3 regions of the Xanthomonas sp. NCPPB 1067 genome follow, and region 1 is predicted to be linked to each of the others. Evidence: predicted binding sites of a transcription regulator. Region 1 holds the regulator's gene; each other region holds the start of a gene.
The links. Region 1 encodes HrcA, which represses chaperone genes, less so after heat shock. Its sites were predicted from a motif close to TTNGCACTCNNNNNNNNNGAGTGCNAA; they were not measured.
Positions count from the first base shown of each region.

Region 2: a site for HrcA is predicted at 1,598-1,624, ahead of LL962_RS14970 (co-chaperone GroES). Genes of this name have one in related genera too.
Region 3: a site for HrcA is predicted at 1,818-1,844, ahead of rpoH (RNA polymerase sigma factor RpoH). Genes of this name have one in related genera too.

Region 1 is NZ_JAJGQG010000027.1:766-4,568, reverse strand. Features, by position in the region: gene dnaK (molecular chaperone DnaK) at 1-651, opposite strand, end outside; gene grpE (nucleotide exchange factor GrpE) at 792-1,310, opposite strand; gene hrcA (heat-inducible transcriptional repressor HrcA) at 1,409-2,440, opposite strand; gene recN (DNA repair protein RecN) at 2,579-3,803, shown strand, end outside.
Region 2 is NZ_JAJGQG010000020.1:63,045-66,847, forward strand. Features, by position in the region: gene LL962_RS14965 (endonuclease) at 1-1,255, opposite strand, end outside; gene LL962_RS14970 (co-chaperone GroES) at 1,675-1,962, shown strand; gene groL (chaperonin GroEL) at 2,098-3,738, shown strand.
Region 3 is NZ_JAJGQG010000002.1:65,104-68,906, forward strand. Features, by position in the region: gene ftsX (permease-like cell division protein FtsX) at 1-85, shown strand, start outside; gene LL962_RS01990 (response regulator) at 94-936, shown strand; gene ung (uracil-DNA glycosylase) at 933-1,658, shown strand; gene rpoH (RNA polymerase sigma factor RpoH) at 1,855-2,730, shown strand; gene LL962_RS02005 (trimeric intracellular cation channel family protein) at 2,842-3,456, opposite strand; gene LL962_RS02010 (NAD(P)/FAD-dependent oxidoreductase) at 3,509-3,803, opposite strand, start outside.

The sequences.
Region 1 (3,803 bases):
GAACTGCTTCTCGCCGTCGACTTCGGCGATTTCGATGATCGACACGTCGAAGGTGCCGCCGCCCAGGTCGTACACGGCGATCTTGCGGTCGCCGCCATTCTTGTCCAGGCCATAGGCCAGGGCCGCAGCGGTCGGCTCGTTGATGATGCGCTTGACGTCCAGACCGGCGATGCGGCCGGCGTCCTTGGTGGCCTGGCGCTGGCTGTCGTTGAAGTACGCCGGCACCGTGATCACCGCTTCGGTGACCTTCTCGCCCAGGAAGTCCTCGGCGGTCTTCTTCATCTTCTCAAGCACGCGCGCGGAGATCTCCTGCGGCGCCATGCGCTTGGCATCGCTGGTCTGCACCCAGGCGTCGCCGTTGTCGTGCGCCAGGATGCCGTACGGCACGTGGGAGATGTCCTTCTGCACTTCGCCGTCGGTGAACTTGCGGCCGATCAGGCGCTTCACCGCGTAGAAGGTGTTCTTCGGGTTGGTCACCGCCTGGCGCTTGGCCGAGGCACCGACCAGCACTTCGCCGTCCTTGGTGTAGGCGACGATCGAAGGCGTGGTGCGGTCGCCCTCGGAATTTTCGATGACGCGGGCCTTGCCGCCGTCCATGATCGCCACGCACGAGTTCGTGGTGCCGAGGTCAATACCAATGATCTTGCCCATGGATACGCTCCTGATGAGTCTTTAGCTGTGTCCGGCGACGCCGGGTCTGGCTGAGATGTGGGGGTGGCGCGCAGGTGTTCAAGCCACCTGTGCGCATCTGTGTTTCATCCGTGCGCCTGGCAGTTCAGCCGGCGCTGCGGTCAGTCGTGCTTGGCCACGACCACCAGGGCCGGACGCAGCAGGCGATCGTTGAGCAGATAGCCCTTCTGGAAGACCTGCACGATATGGCCCGGCGCGATGCCCTCGGCCTCGCCCTGGCTGATCGCCTGGTGCTGGTCCGGATTGAACGGCTGGCCGACCGGGTCGAGCAGGGTCAGGCCGTTGTCGGCGGCGACCTTGAGCAATTGCTTGTAGGTCATGTCCAGACCGTCGCGCAGCGGGCTGGGTTGGCTGCCGGCGGCGGTCAGCCCTGCATCCAGGCTGTCGAACACCGGCAGCAATTCGCCGAGCAGCTTCTCGTTGGCGAACTTGCGGGCGTTTTCCACATCACGCGCAATGCGCTTGCGCTGGTTTTCCAGATCCGCGCGTTCGCGCAGGGCGTCGGCCTTGACCAGGGCGATCTCGCTTCGCAACGACTCGATCTCGGCCTTGAGCGGATCGGTCTCGGGCGGGTTCTGGGACAGGTCTTCGGAGTCGAATTCGGGGTGGTCTTGAGTCATGTGCAGTTCCCGGGCAAGCGGAACGCCCGCCCCAACGTCACCCCGTATGTGGGCGCCGGCGCGCGTTTCAAGCAAGCGATCGCACCGATCGCCATCGGTTATCGCGCGCCGGGCGGCTCCATCGCCGCACCCAGCACCTGGGCGGCGGTCTGCACCAGCGGGATCACCCGGTCGTAGGCCATGCGTTTGGGGCCGATCACCCCCAGCACGCCCAGTACCTGCCCGCCGGCCGCATACGGCGCGGTGACCAGAGAGACGTCTTCCAGCGAGACCATGCCGGTTTCCTCGCCGATGAAGATGCGCACGCCCGGCGCCTGGATGGTGCGTTCGAGCAGCTGCAGGATCTCGCGCTTGCTGGCGAAGGCCTCGAACAGCTCGCGCAGGCGGTCCAGATCCGACAGGTCCTGCACCCCCATCAGCCGGGTCTGACCGGCCATCACCATGTCCTCGCCGGCAGCGGGCACCAGGGCTTCGCTGGCCAGGTCCACGCTGTGCGCCAGCAGTTGCTCCATCTCGTTCTTGGCCGTGCGCAGCTCGCGCAGCAGGCTGGCGCGGATGTCCGCCAGCGCGCGCCCGGCGAACTGTGCGTTGAGATAGTTGGCCACCCGTTCCAGCTCGGCCGGCTCGTAGGCCCGGCGCGGCTCGATCACCCGGTTCTGCACCTCGTTGTCGGCGAACACCAGGATCGCCAGTACCCTCCGCGCATCCAGCGGCACGAAATCGATGTGCCGGAACGCGAACTGCTCGCGCCGCGGCGCGCTGACCACGCCGACGAAGTGGCTCATCGCCGACAGCATCTGCGAGGCGCTGCCGAGCAGCGACTGGGTCCCGTTGCCGCTGGCCAGCTCCGCGCGCAGGCGGCGCACTTCGTCTTCGCCCGGTGGCTGCATCTGCACCAGGCTGTCCACGAACACCCGGTAGCCATGCGCGGTGGGCACACGCCCGGCGGAGGTATGCGGGGAACTGAGCAGGCCCACGTCTTCCAGATCGGCCAAAATATTCCGGATGGTGGCCGGGCTCACGTCCAGCCCGGCATGCCGGGCCAGCGTCTTGGACCCCACCGGCTCGCCGTCGCGGATGTAGCGCGCAATCAGCGTGCGCAGCAACTGCCGGGCGCGGGGGTCGAGCATTGGGGACTGGGACGCGCGCATGGGATCATCCGGTGAGACTGGGCATAGATAATGTCTGGCCCCAGGGATGGCAAGCGCCCGACTCCCTGCCCGCGCCCTCCTGCCCTAAGCTTCCCTAACGCATTCACGCCCATCCCCATGCTCAGACATCTCTCGATCAAGGATTTCGCCGTCGTCCGCGCCACCGAACTGGAATTCGGGCCGGGCATGACCGTGGTGTCGGGCGAGACCGGCGCCGGCAAGTCGCTGATGGTGGACGCGCTGGGCTTCCTGTCCGGCCTGCGCGCCGACAGCGGCGTGGTGCGCCATGGCGCCGATCGCGCCGAGCTGTCGGCCGAATTCCAGTTGCCGGCCGAGCATCCCGGGCTGCGCTGGCTGGCCGACAACGAGCTCGACGACGATGCCCAGTGCCAGCTGCGCCGGATCATCCGTGCCGACGGCGGCTCGCGCGCCTGGATCAACGGCCGCCCGGTCACCTCCTCGCAACTGGCCGAGCTCGCGGCGCGGCTGGTGGAGATCCACGGCCAGCACGAGCACCAGGCCCTGATGGCCCGCCACAGCCAGCTCGCCCTGCTCGATGCCTATGCCCGCAACAGCGCGCAGCGCGAACAGGTGCGCCAGGCCAGCCAGCGCTGGCAGGCGCTGCTGGACGAACGCGACGCACTGGCGGCGCAAGGCGATGTTTCCGACCGCATCGGCTTTCTGGAGCACCAGCTGGCCGAACTGGAACGTGAAGACCTGGATCCGGCGGCGATCGCGGCACTGGACATCAACCACCGCCGCCAGGCGCATGCCACGGCCTTGATCGGCGCCTGCGACAGCGTGGCCCGGCAGCTCAACGGTGACGACGGGGCCTCGGCCCTGGGCTTGCTGCAGGACAGCCGCCACGATCTGGCGCGCGTGGCCGAGCACGAACCGCGCCTGGGCGAGGTGGACGCGCTGCTGGACAGCGCCGTCATCCAGATCGAAGAAGCGCTGGCCCTGCTGGACCGCGTGCGCGACGACCTGGACGCCGACCCGGCCCAGTTCGAGGCCATGGAACGGCGTCTCGGCCGCCTGCACGACCTGGCCCGCAAGCACCGCGTGGCCCCGGATGCGCTGGCCGCGCACCGCGACCATCTGAGCGCCGAGGTCGAGAGCCTGCGCGGCGCCGACGAGCGCCTGCAGCAGTTGGACAAGCACATCGCCACCGCCACCGAGGCCTGGCGCAGCGCCGCCGCCGTCCTGAGTGCCGGCCGCGCCGATGCCGCCGACGCCTTGTCGGCGGCCACGACCGCGCTGATCGGCGAGCTGGGCATGGGCGGCGGGCAGTTCCTGATCCAGCTACAACCCCATGACAGCCTGCGCCCGGATCCCAACGGCG
Region 2 (3,803 bases), on a different contig from region 1:
GATACAGCATGTGGGTGTCGGTGTAGGGCGCGTACGGCAGGCCACGGTCGCCGGTGGCGCTGCCGAAGCCCAGCGAGTTGGGCCAGGTGTGTTCGCGGTTGTAGGTGAGCCCGCTGCCGGTGCCGGCGCGGTCGCTGCCCTTGGCATAGCTGCGATTGCGGTAGGCATCCAGGATGCGGCCGTTGTTGTTGGGATCCTCGTCGGCCATTTCGAGGATGGTCCAGGTGCTGGTGCCGGTACCGCTGTACGGGTAGACCGTATGGCCCTTGATGGTGGCATGCAGCGAGCAGCGCAGCTGGCTGGCGCTGGCGGTGTTCACCCGCGCGTAGTAGCCGCTACCGCCGCCGCTGGCGGTGGCCACGGTGAAGGCGATGGACTGGTTGGCCGCCGGGTTCAGGCCGCTGGCGTCGCGGATGGCGCTGGCGGTGATGGCCAGGGTGCAGCGTTCGCCGCCGACCAGGGCGGTGTTGGTGGACAGGGTGAAGCGGGTGCCGCTGGTCGGGTATGTCAGTGCCACGTTGCCGGAGCTGGCGCAGCTGAGCGCGAAGGCGCCGCTGCTCAGGGTGACCGCCTCGCTGAAGCCCACCGCCAGATCGCCGGCCGCCGGGAAGCCGGTCGCGCCCTGGGTCGGGGTGGTGCTGGTGATCGTCGGGGCGCCGCTGGTACCGCCACCGCCGCTGCCGGTGAAGGTCTGGCCGCGGTTGCAGGCGCCGAAGGTCTGCGCCGCCGAGCCGGCCCAGCTGAAGTTGGCCGCGCTGCTGCCGGTGCCGGTGAGCTGCAGGGAACTGCCCACCGCGCTGGCATTGCTCTCGCTGACCGGCAGGTTCTGGCTCGCGACCCCGGCCGCCGCACCGCCGCTGCCGGTGATGGCGCCTTCATAGCTAAGGAACTGCACCAGCCGCCCGCTGGGATCGACCAGCGCCACGCCGTCGTTGGGGCCGTTCTGCACGCCGTTGCTGGGGTAGCTCACCGCCGCGATACGGACCTGACTGCCGCAACTCACCAGGCTGCCGGCCGGTACCGCGGTCGTGGCGTACACCGTCGCGGCGCCTGGATTGCTGCCGTTGTAGAGCTGGATGCGGTAGCCGCTCAGCGACTCGCCGGCGGTGGCCACCACTTCCACGCCTTCGCCGCTGTCGCCGGAGGCGCCCGCGTCGTCGTAATGCAGTTCGTTGATGAACACCGCGGCATGGGCGGTGGGAATGGCCAGCACGGCAGCGCAGGCCAACGGGAGAGAACGCAGCGGCAACCTCATCGACAGCTCCTTGTGATCGGGAATGCGCTGCCGACTGTAGAGCCTGCGTATGACAATAGGTGGACCCTGGTTCCATTTCAGAACATGGGCTGCACGCCAGGGCAGGTGTGCGCTGTGCATTGCATGCCCACGCACTGGTCTGCGGACCCGGCACCGATGCCTGTCGTCCTCGCTCGCCTCTGCCTGCTCGCCTCCTAGCCGTGTCGGTGCGTGCCGATGGCGGCCAGACCGGGCCCGCCCCATCGGCAGGCGAAAAAATTTTGCTTTCGGGCCCTTGAAAGCCGCCTGCGCAGCACAATCTCTGGCCCGCACCCGTTCTGTCGGGTTTTTCCGTGCGTTGTGTTGGCAGTCGTCATATGCGAGTGCTAACATCGCCGACAATTTCCAGACCAATCAAACACTTAAGAGGGTCTTTCTCAATGAGCATCAAGCCGCTTCACGACCGCGTTGTAGTCAAGCCGATCGAAGCCGACGAAGTTTCCGCCGGCGGCATCGTGATTCCGGACTCCGCCAAGGAAAAGTCCACCAAGGGTGAAGTGGTCGCCGTTGGCGCCGGCAAGCCGCTGGACAACGGCAGCCTGCGCGCCCCGGCGGTCAAGGTCGGCGACAAGGTCATCTACGGCCAGTACGCCGGCAGCAGCTACAAGGCCGAAGGCGTCGAGTACAAGGTGCTGCGCGAAGACGACATCCTGGCCGTCATCGGCTGATAGCCGTTGCCGGCGGGATTCGGGAGTCGAGATTCGGGATTGGTCACCGCGGCTTGCCGCACCAATCCGCCTCTCCTCCGGATTCCGCTCCAGCCAATCCCCAATCCCCAATCTCAAATCCCGGAGTAACAACCAATGGCTGCCAAAGACATTCGTTTCGGTGAAGACGCACGTACCCGCATGGTGCGTGGCGTCAACGTGCTTGCCAACGCCGTGAAGGCCACCTTGGGCCCGAAGGGCCGCAACGTCGTGCTCGAGAAGAGCTTCGGCGCCCCGACCATCACCAAGGACGGCGTCTCCGTCGCCAAGGAAATCGAACTGGCCGACAAGTTCGAGAACATGGGCGCGCAGATGGTCAAGGAAGTCGCTTCCAAGACCAACGACAACGCTGGCGACGGCACCACCACCGCCACCGTGCTGGCCCAGGCCCTGATCCGCGAAGGTGCCAAGGCCGTGGCCGCCGGCATGAATCCGATGGACCTCAAGCGCGGTATCGACCAGGCCGTGAAGGCTGCGGTTGTCGAGCTGAAGAACATCTCCAAGCCCACCACCGACGACAAGGCGATTGCCCAGGTCGGCACCATCTCGGCCAACTCGGACGAGTCGATCGGCAACATCATTGCCGAAGCGATGCAGAAGGTCGGCAAGGAAGGCGTGATCACCGTCGAAGAAGGCTCGGGCCTGGAAAACGAGCTGGACGTGGTCGAGGGCATGCAATTCGATCGCGGCTACCTCTCCCCGTACTTCATCAACAACCAGCAGAGCCAGTCGGCCGACCTGGACGACCCGTTCATTCTGCTGCACGACAAGAAGATCTCCAACGTGCGTGACCTGCTGCCCGTGCTGGAAGGCGTGGCCAAGGCCGGCAAGCCGCTGCTGATCGTGGCTGAAGAAGTCGAAGGCGAAGCGCTGGCGACCCTGGTGGTCAACACCATCCGTGGCATCGTCAAGGTCGTGGCCGTCAAGGCACCGGGCTTCGGCGACCGTCGCAAGGCGATGCTGGAAGACATGGCCGTGCTGACCGGCGGCACCGTGATCTCCGAGGAAGTGGGCCTGGCGCTGGAAAAGGCGACCATCAAGGACCTGGGCCGCGCCAAGAAGGTGCAGGTCTCCAAGGAAAACACCACCATCATCGATGGCGCCGGCGACACCGCGGCGATCGAATCGCGCGTGGGCCAGATCAAGACCCAGATCGAGGACACCTCCTCCGATTACGACCGTGAGAAGCTGCAGGAGCGCGTGGCCAAGCTGGCCGGTGGCGTTGCAGTGATCAAGGTCGGCGCCTCGACCGAAATCGAAATGAAGGAAAAGAAGGCTCGCGTCGAAGACGCCCTGCACGCCACCCGTGCAGCCGTCGAAGAAGGCGTGGTCCCGGGCGGCGGCGTGGCCCTGGTGCGTGCGCTGGTGGCCGTGGGCGAGCTCAAGGGCGCCAACGAAGACCAGACCCACGGCATCCAGATCGCCCTGCGCGCCATGGAAGCCCCGCTGCGCGAAATCGTCGCCAATGCCGGTGAAGAGCCGTCCGTGATCCTGAACAAGGTCAAGGAAGGCAGCGGCAACTACGGCTACAACGCCGCCAACGGCGAGTTCGGCGACATGGTCGAATTCGGCATCCTGGACCCGACCAAGGTCACCCGCTCGGCACTGCAGAACGCGGCCTCGATCGCCGGCCTGATGATCACCACCGAAGCCATGGTGGCCGATGCGCCGAAGAAGGAAGAGCCGGCGATGCCGGCCGGCGGCGGCATGGGCGGCATGGGCGGCATGGATTTCTGATCCACGCCACTTACGCTGTCGCAGCAAAAAGGACCCCGCCGCAAGGCGGGGTTTTTTTGTGGGCG
Region 3 (3,803 bases), on a different contig from region 1:
GGTCGGCACCCTGGTGCTGGGTTGGCTGGGCGCCTGGCTCGTCACCGGCCATTTCCTTCGCCAGACCCGTCCTACCGAGACCTGAGGCCTGCCATGCATCCACCAGATCTCAAACACCTGATCAGCGACGCACCGCGCGTGATGGTGGTCGATGGCTCGAAGCTGGTGCGCAAGTTGATCGCCGACGTCCTCACCCGCGACCTGCCGAACGTGCAGGTGGTCGGCTGCGCCAGCATCGCCGAGGCGCGGCAGGCGCTGGAAGCCGGCGCCATGGATCTGGTCACCACCTCGCTGTCCCTGCCCGATGGCGATGGCCTGGCGCTGGCGCGCAGCGTGCGCGAGGCGGCCGGCCAGGCCTACGTGCCGGTGATCGTGGTCTCCGGCGATGCGCAGCAGCATCTGGTCGAACGGCGTTTCACCGAATACGTCACCGACTATTTCGACAAGGCGCTGGGCCACGAAGCCCTGGCCACCTTCATCCGCGGCTACGTCCAGCCCGAACCGGTGGTCGGCGCCACCGTGCTGTACATCGAAGACAGCCGCGTGGTGGCCGAGGCGACCAAACGCATGCTCGAACGCCAGAGCCTCAAGGTGGTGCACGTGCTCACCGCCGAGGATGCGTTCGCGCTGCTCACCGCCGAATCGCTGGGCCGCACCGAGCGCCGCATCGACGTGGTGCTGACCGACGTGACCCTGAAAGGCGAGCTCAACGGGCGCGATGTGGTCGAACGCATCCGCATCGACTTCGCCTACGGCAAGCGCCGCCTGCCGGTGCTGGTGATGACCGGCGACACCAACCCGCGCAACCAGTCCGAACTGCTGCGCGCCGGTGCCAACGATCTGGTGCAGAAACCCATCGAAGAGCGCCTGCTGGTGACCAAGGTGCTGTTCCAGCTGCGGCTGGCGCGCCTGGAAGACCAGGCCGTCATGCTATGACCGAAGGGGAGGGGCGCATCCAGTTGGAACCGTCGTGGAAGGCCAGGGTGGGCGACTGGCTGCTGCGTCCGGACATGCAGGAGCTGTCGGCCTTCCTGCGCCAGCGCAAGGCGGCCGGCGCGCGGGTGTTCCCGCCCGGTCCGCAGATCTTCGCCGCCTTCGACGCCACCCCGTTCGAGCAGGTCAAGGTGGTGATCCTGGGCCAGGATCCGTATCACGGCGAAGGCCAGGCGCATGGGCTGTGCTTCTCGGTGCTGCCCGGCGTGCCGGTGCCGCCGTCGCTGCTGAACATCTATAAAGAGATCCACGACGACCTGGGCATCGCGCGGCCGGATCACGGCTACCTGATGCCATGGGCGCGCCAGGGCGTGCTGTTGCTCAATGCGGTGCTGACGGTCGAGCAGGGCCGGGCGGGCGCGCACCAGAACAAGGGCTGGGAAGGCTTCACCGACCATGTGGTGGAGACCCTCAACCGCGAGCGCGAGGGGCTGGTGTTCCTGCTCTGGGGCAGCTACGCGCAGTCCAAGGGCAAGGTCATCGACCAGGCACGGCATCGGGTGTTCAAGGCGCCGCACCCGTCGCCACTGTCGGCGCATCGCGGCTTTCTGGGGTGCAAGCATTTCTCCAGGGCCAACGAACACCTGCAGCGCCGCGGGCTAGGCCCGATCGACTGGTCGTTGCCGCCGCGCGACGCCCTGGACACAAGGTCGGCCGCTGGCTGAACGACAGGCGCGCAGGCGCGGTGCACCGCGCAGTTGTCACGGCCTGCAAAGGGTGGCGGTGGTACGGTAGGACCAGATTCAAGAGGCCCTGGATGGAACGCAGCCAGGAGCCAAAGTCCGAACATCCCATAAATGGAACGCTGGGAACTCTTTCTGTACCCGGCAGTCCAATAGTTCGACTGCTAAGATGGTGCCTATGAACCAGATTACCTCGACTGCCCTTGTGGCAAACAATCTCCCGATTCCCAGTGCGCTCGGTTCGCTGGACGCCTACATCGGTGCCGTGCACCAGATCCCGGTGCTGTCGGTCGATGAGGAACAGGATCTGGCTCGCCGCTTCCGCGACGAGCTCGATCTGGACGCCGCGCGCGAACTGGTCCATTCCCACCTGCGCTTCGTGGTACATGTGGCCCGCGGCTACAACGGCTACGGCCTGCCGCTGGGCGACCTGATCCAGGAAGGCAATATCGGCCTGATGAAGGCGGTCAAGCGCTTCGACCCGGACATGGGCGTACGCCTGGTCAGCTTCGCGGTGCACTGGATCCGTGCCGAAATGCACGAGTTCATCCTGAAGAACTGGCGCATCGTCAAGGTCGCCACGACCAAGGCGCAGCGCAAGCTGTTCTTCAATCTGCGCAAGTCCAAGACCCGCCTGGGCTGGCTCAATGCGTCGGAAGTGACTGCTGTCGCCAAGGACTTGAACGTTTCCGAGCGTGAAGTGATGGAGATGGAGTCGCGCCTGTCCGGTCGCGATATCGGCTTCGATGCGTCGTCCGACGAGGATGACGATCACGGCCCGCCGTCGCCGGTGAGCTACCTTGTCGCCAACGAGGAAGATCCCTCGCAGGCCTACGAGCGTCACGACAGCGAAGACAATCAGCTGCAGTTGCTGCGCGAAGGCATGGCAGGGCTGGATACGCGCTCGCGCGATATCGTCAAGCGCCGCTGGCTGGATTCGGAATCCAAGGTGACGCTGCAGGAATTGGCCGACGAGTATGGCGTGTCGGCCGAGCGTATCCGCCAGATCGAGGCGAACGCGCTGAAGAAGATGAAGGCACTGTTCGTTGCCTGATCCCATCGACATGCGGTGAACCTTGCACGAACGGCCCGGGCGATCCGGGCCGTTCTGCATTGGGATGCTTCGCACGTAGGTGCTGCAGGCCTTGCGGCGTTGGCCGGCGTCTCACTCGGGCAGGCGCGCCACCGGCAGATGCCAGCCATAGCGGATGGCCATGAAACGCAGGCCGAAGCAGACGCCGGCGCCGGTGGCCAGCGACCAGGCCTGTGGCAGGTCCAGCACCTGTCCGATCGCTACCAGCCCGCCACCGGCCAGCGCCGCGACGGCGTAGAGTTCGGCCTGCAACACCACTGGCGTGCGCGCCACCAGCAGATCGCGCGCGATGCCGCCGCCGATGCCGCTCAGCATGCCCAGCAAGGTCGCGCTGAGCGGACTGAGGTGGTAATCCAGCGCCTTGCTGGTGCCGTAGACCGCAAACAGCGCCAATCCCGCCGCATCGAAGATCTGCACCGGATTGCGCAGGCGCTCGACGGCCGCGTGCCAGTAGAAACCGGCAACGCCGGCCAGACAGGCGATGAGCAGGTATTGCGGCTGCACCAGGGCAGCCGGCGGCGTGGCGCCGATCAGCACATCGCGCACGATCCCGCCGGACACCGCCGCCGCGCACGACAGCACCAGTACGCCGAACAGATCCAGGCGATTGCGCACCGCCACTGTGGCGCCGCTCAGGGCGAACACGAAGGTGCCAAGCAGATCCAGCAGGAACAGGACAGTCGCCACGATCAGGCCGTCGAATCAGGCCGCACAGCATCGCGTACGGCGCGCACCGCTGTCATCCGTCCTTGCTGCTGGGCGGCGGGTCGTCGGTGGCGCCGCCGAAGATGATGCGGGCGGCGCGCTGGTAGCTCCAGTACGCCATCGCCCAGTTCACCAGCACCACGAAGCGGTTGCGGAAGCCGATCAGGAAATACACGTGCGCGGCCAGCCAGAACCACCAGGCCACGATGCCCGATAGCTTGAGCTTGCCCACGTGCACGATGGCGGCCATGCGGCCGATCGTGGCCAGATTGCCGTAGTCCCGGTAACGGAAGGCCGGCGCGGCCTGTCCGCGCTGGCGCGCCCGGATC